Regions from separate parts of the Vagococcus sp. WN80Y genome, predicted to be linked through region 1. Evidence: predicted binding sites of a transcription regulator. Region 1 holds the regulator's gene; the other holds the start of a gene.
The links. Region 1 encodes LexA, which represses DNA repair genes until DNA is damaged. Its sites were predicted from a motif close to CNAACANNTGTTNG; they were not measured.
Positions count from the first base shown of each region.

Region 1 (3,169 bases):
CGCCATTGGTGCCGCTCCCATTGGTAAGCCTGGGTGTCCTGAATTTGCTTTCTGAATTGCGTCCATACTTAGGGTACGGATTGAGTTAACGCCTAGTTCATCGATTTTATCAAACAAAATAATCATCCTCCTGCTATTTTAGGTTTTTTTTACCTTTATAGGGTTATTTTACCTTTTGTTTGACTAAATTGCAATTGAAAAATGAAATCGTTTTGCTTTTTTATCAAAAATCCTGCTAAAACGCATTAAAAAAAGACTTTTGCAAATAAACCAAATCTTAGCAAAAGTCTTTAAAATTAATCATTATGACGATTATGAAGCCCTTTTTCCTTTTGAATATCTTTTAGCTTATCAGGTGTTACATCGTTCCCTTCCTGATCCACTACTTTCATTCCCTCGATATGATTCCGCATCCCACCACGAAATTTTTCAAGATATTCTTCTCTTAATATTTTTTGTTCCTTTTGTTCGTTAAGTGTTAAACCTTCACCTTTTGATTTGTTGGCTAACTCATTAATACGAGCTAATTTATCTTTTGATAACATTTTATTCCCTCCTAAACAGTTTTAAAGTGTCCTATTATTTATTCCACCGATGCCTTTAATACTAGACTATTTCAATTCAAAAAACAACTAAATAGTCTAGCCACAGCATGTCCTCTATATCAAACAAACTACTATCAAAAAAAGTTTATGTTTCCATCAAAATAAGCGAACATCTGTTTGATTTATTAAGTTTTTTATGCTAAACTCAAATTAATACTAAATCTGCCCTAAGGAGGTATCAGTATGGCAAAAGCACATGAAACACGACAATCTGAAATTTTAAAATATATCCATAGCCAAGTTGAAGAAAAAGGCTATCCACCAACAGTCAGAGAAATTGGCATTGCTGTTAATCTATCATCAACATCAACCGTTCACGGTCACTTATCTCGTCTAGAGAAAAAAGGACTCTTACAACGTGACCCAACAAAGCCACGAGCAATTGAGTTAACTCAAATTGGACTGGATATGATCGGTATTCGTCCTACAACTATCCCGATTTTAGGAACAGTTACTGCTGGAGAGCCTATCTTAGCTGTAGAAGAAGCATCAGACTTCTTTCCTATCCCACCTGATTTGAAACATGAGGACAATAGTTTATTCATGCTAACCATTCGGGGAGAAAGTATGATTAACGCCGGCATCTTGGATGGCGATCAAGTCATTGTAAAAAAACAAGCCTCGGCTTCAAATGGAGAAATTGTGATTGCTATGACTGATGAAGATGAAGCAACGTGCAAAAGATTTTACAAAGAAAAAGATCATTTTCGACTTCAACCAGAAAATGATAGCTTAGAGCCAATTATCTTACCTAATGTTTCTATTTTAGGTAAAGTAGTTGGATTATACCGCAATCACATTTAACCACAAACAACCAGCTTATCTGCTGGTTGTTTTCTTTTCCCATATAACCCATTTCATTCGTTTTACCTTAATTGAAAAGTTTTCTCACTTTCCTCTTTACAAAGCGAACGTTTGTTTGTATAATAAAGAAAAGAACAAACGTTCGCATAAAATATATGAGGTGATATAAATGGTAGGTATTCGTCGAATCGGGTTGGTATTCTTCATTTTAATTATTGGCATTTGTTTGGGTTCACTAGGGATTAAGACAGCACTATTGATCGTCACGCCTTTATTCTTCTTATGGTTCATGGTTTGGGACGAACGAAGCTATCGTCGTCATACTCGTAAGCAGCACTATCAAAGCGATCACACTTATAGCTATCGCCGTTAATTCATTAAAAAGACTCTTCACTCAACTGTTATCCCCCTAACAGTTGAGTGAAGAGCTTTTTTGCTTTTTATAAAAAAAACGAAATCAACTTGTTTATTCAACCTAAGTAATCATTCGGTTACTTTAACTGGTGTTCCTGCCTTGATGTTATCGTAAAACCACTTAGAATCAGGCAGTGATAAGCGGAAACAACCATGTGAAGCACGCTTACCTAGCTTTTCAGCTTCAGCTACATTTATCTCTAACTGCTCATTAACAGGGACACTGTGAAATAAATAAACGCCATAATCTTTAAACGAGACATAATTTAGTGCTCCTTCGCCTAACTCAGCATTAAAAAAGCTTTCACCTCGAATTTCCTGAATCTCAAAATCCCCTAAAGGTGTCGCATTCTCATCGTCAGCTAAGCCAGAAGATGTCACCATCGTATAAATTAGTTTATCGTTATCATAAAAATAAATACGCTGATCCGTCACATTTGCCACAATTCGAAGGACCATATCAGCTGTCAACTTAGGATATTCTCCACCCGTTGGCTTTTTCCACAAATCTTTATCGACTTTCTTTTCTTCTGCCACAGTTGGCGTTACTTTAGCGGAGTTAACCTTCGGACCTTTTAGTGAAATATCAGGCCCAACAAATGGTAGCTTACGTCCCTCTTTAGTTGTCACACCACTAACTTCTGACGGTGCAACAGCAATCATCAAGCAAACCAATCCAGCTAAAAGAAAGCTTTTTTTAATCCCCTTCACTGCGTTCATTCCTTTCATCTTAACTCACTAAAAATACATCTTTCTATTATTAATTTCACCTTAACACAGCTTGTTTTTAGCGTCAAAGATTTTATAGCTTCGCTCTATCTCCGTCTAAAATTTATTAATAATTTCATCCACATTTTTAATCATAACCGAAATTGTGCCATCAGGATTATTAATAAACTCAATTAATTCTTTATTTTTATAGACCTCAACAGGGATAATCATTTCAATCCCATTAGCTAATTTGAGCTTTTGTTTACTGTATTTTTTTTCATATTTCGGCACATTAATCGGAATATCTTCCTCAAAATTTGTTCGTTCTACTCGCTCGATATATTCTGCTTTAGCTGAGATATTATTCTCAAACACTCTTTCAGCAATTTTTTCATTACTAATTTTTCCATCTTCTTCAATACTCTCATAAACTGCTTGTTGAATGTTTGACATGCTGACGTACTTTTCTTCATTATACTTATCAGCAATTTCCTTAACAGCCTTTTTAACAATTTTGATATTATCTTGGACTGTCGGTGTTGCTTCTGTTTTTAACAAAATACTAGAAAAATACTCTACTTTGCGACCATCAAACTTGTATTTCTTTTCTACTAAATCAAACGTTTTTTTGGTGA
Region 1 covers NZ_JCAQHY010000001.1:266,368-269,536, reverse strand. Annotated here, with positions in the region: partial or broken gene AC5KOD_RS01355 (thiamine pyrophosphate-binding protein) at 1-117, opposite strand, end outside; gene AC5KOD_RS01350 (DUF896 family protein) at 297-545, opposite strand; gene lexA (transcriptional repressor LexA) at 789-1,409, shown strand; gene AC5KOD_RS01340 (hypothetical protein) at 1,579-1,782, shown strand; gene AC5KOD_RS01335 (L,D-transpeptidase) at 1,893-2,543, opposite strand; gene AC5KOD_RS01330 (nucleoid-associated protein) at 2,649-3,169, opposite strand, start outside.

Region 2 (3,169 bases), on a different contig from region 1:
TTTTTGATTAGCAACGTAAATACTTCGGGAATCGTGACCTTGAATTGTGCCAATAATCGCTTCGTGGTACTGTTCTGCTTGAGTGACGTCTTTTTTTTGAATGACAATAGGAAGATTTTTTAGTAAGGCTTGTTCTAAGAGTTCACTGATTTCTTTATGTGACAGTTGGGGCTTTTGAGGGATTAGTTGAGCTTCCTTTTCTCCAAGAGCCTCCATCATGGCAGTATGTTCTGAGAGATAAAAACCAGCCCATTTTTTCATCCCTCTATCTTGATAATTATCGAAAAAGCCTGCTTCATCCGAGTTCATTGTAGTCCCTCCAAACCGCCAGCATGGCCACCTACTAAATTGCTGCGAGAAATAGCTGTCCCGCCTTCCAATAATGAGTTTGCATGAAGAAGAGCATCATAACCGTATCGTTGTCTAATAGTATCAACCAATGAATCTAAGCGGTGGTTTGCTAGCTGTTTATTGCTTTCGGTAAAAAGGTCTAGCTGAATATCAGTGTGCTCGACTAGACTTGAATAGGTGATTCCGAGGTGGCGAACGGTTTGCCCCTGCCAATGCCGATTGAATAAAGTTAAACAATAGTCAGCTAATTTTAGAGAGTGATTGGTCATTGGGATTTTCATCTGTCTTGAAAAATGTCGTTTACCCTCTGAGTCAGTATCTGAAAAACCGACAAAAAGCTGAATACACTCAGTTTGATAATGATTCTTGCGCAAGCGAGCGGCAACTTGATCAGCCATCTCACGAATGACGATTTCAATTTCGTCTTGCTTGGTGTAATCTCTGGTTAATATCTGAGAATTATTGAGTGACTTTTCTTGGGGAAGATATCGATCAGCTAAGTGACTTCGATCTACTCCCCAAGCATGTGCCCAGAGCTGTTCACCGATGATTCCCAGGCGTTCTTTTAGCCGGAATTGGTCTGTATGAGCCAATTCATAAATCGATGTGATTCCCATTTTATTTAGTGTTTTAGCTGTTCGGTGACCAATTCCCCACATCTCAGTCATAGGTGAGATTTTCCAAATAGTGTTAGGAACGTCTTCGTAGCGCCATGTTGCGATGAAGTCATCATTGTGCTTAGCTTCAATGTCTAAGGCGACTTTTGCTAATAAGGGATTATCACCAATGCCAATGGTGCAGTAAAGTCCTGATTCTGTTAAAATGGTGGTTTTAATTATTTGTGCCACCTCATAAGCATTTTTACCAAAGAGGTGATAACTATGGGTAATATCAATAAAGAATTCATCGACTGAGTAGCAAAAAAAATCCTCATCGGCCGCAAATCTTCGAATGATTTCGGCAATCTCCATGTTCCTTTTGAGGTATAAAGACATTCGAGGAGGGACAATTTTTAAGTCAGGATGCTCAGGTAAATCAAATTTACGCATAACATTGGTAATACCGAGTCGTTCTTTGGCTGCAGGAGAAGAGGCTAAAATTAAGCCTCCGATGTTTTCTCCGTTACTCATGACGACTAACATTGTCTCAAGTGGTGGCCATCCGTTTTCAACACACTCGATTGATGCATAAAATGATTTCATATCGATACACAAAATCTCTCTTCTAGGCTCGTTATCATATCGTTTATCGCTCATTTTAATCTCTCTCCAGTATAAAATAGTAATGAGGAACATTTGTACATACCTAATTATACGAACGTATGTTCTTTTTGTAAAGGAAGAAATAGTTAAGTATAAATGGAAAAATAGCAAGTGGATATGATAGACTAATTATAAGAGCCTTATAGAAAGGATTGTTATTATGGTGAAACAACGAAGTAATTTCTCGGAACAGTTGAGTTAACTGACAGAACTGAGCTGAGTTGAATCATGCATTAGTCACAATCTGTCAGTGGTTCTCTGTTCCGCTTCTAACCTGATGATAAAGTGTAAGGAAGAAAGGAAGAGAAAGATGATAACAAAAGAACAGGCTAAAGTAATGTGGCAATTAGAGGAGAAAAGAGGATTCTCAGGGTGGGATTTTTCGTATCTCGACGATCGTTGGAAGTTGTCTGAAGTACCATGGGAGTATGAAAATTTGATAAAGGATCATCTAAAGTTAACAGACATGCTGCTGGATATGGGGACAGGTGGCGGCGAGTTTTTACTGACCTTAAAGCATCCTTATTTACAAATTGCTGCGACGGAGGGCTGGTTACCAAATTTTAATTTGCTACAGAAGCAATTAGTTCCCTTAGGAATAGCGGTACAATTTGTTGAAGAGGATGACCAATTAGCTTTTCCTGATCAGATGTTTGATTTAGTTATCAATCGGCATGAATCATTTGATATTAAAGAAGTGAGCCGAGTACTAAAGCCAGGTGGGATTTTTATTACTCAGCAAGTCGCAACTGGAAATAATCAACGGTTGATTCAATTGATGACACCGAATATGCCACCTCTTTTTCCCGAGGTTAATTTAAAAGCGATGAGTCAAGCTTTTATTACTCATGGTTTCGAGGTACTTTTGGCTGAAGAGGCGTCATTGCCCTTTTATTTTTTTGATGTGGGGGCATTTGTTTATTATGCGAAAGCAATTCCTTGGGAATTTCCTAATTTTTCTGTTGAGAAAAATGTCGAGGAGCTTTGGCAACTACAAAAAGAAATTGAAGAGGTTGGCTACATAGAAAGCAGAGAAGAGCGTTTCATTTTAGTTGGAAAAAAAGAAAGTTAAATCAATAAAAGACGAGAAAAGGTTCTTTTCTCGTCTTTTGTTGACTCATAATAGTTAAAAACTAGGCTTCGACAACTGTTTCACTTTTTGAAGGGAGTGGAATAGATATTTCTACAATACCATCTAGCTGGATAATACTTAGAGAATCTTTGTCGTCGGGGTCTTTTACTAGCCGTCTAAGGACAGTCTCAACCTCATCTTTTTTGATGTTACGTTGTTTATTTGTAATCAGTATTTCTTTATGAGCAGGGGCTTCAGTATAGATAACGGAAGTTTTCCCAAGCGTAAACACTTTAATAAAGTTCGCATCAGTGCTTTCTAATTGTTTGTTGACTAAATCAGGATAACTATTAGTGACGTCAATCAGTTTCATTTCTCTCACCTCACACATTCATTTTACAAATCGGAATACTTAAGGTTAAGCTTTCTGATTCTTTATAAGATTGTCTTAAGCATAGTATAACGCTTTTGCCTCAATAACTCA
Region 2 covers NZ_JCAQHY010000007.1:157,850-161,018, reverse strand. Annotated here, with positions in the region: gene AC5KOD_RS02325 (hypothetical protein) at 1-309, opposite strand, end outside; gene AC5KOD_RS02320 (Y-family DNA polymerase) at 306-1,607, opposite strand; gene AC5KOD_RS02315 (class I SAM-dependent methyltransferase) at 1,924-2,685, shown strand; gene AC5KOD_RS02310 (DUF1827 family protein) at 2,747-3,058, opposite strand.
Region 2: a site for LexA is predicted at 1,666-1,679, ahead of AC5KOD_RS02320 (Y-family DNA polymerase). Genes of this name have one in related genera too.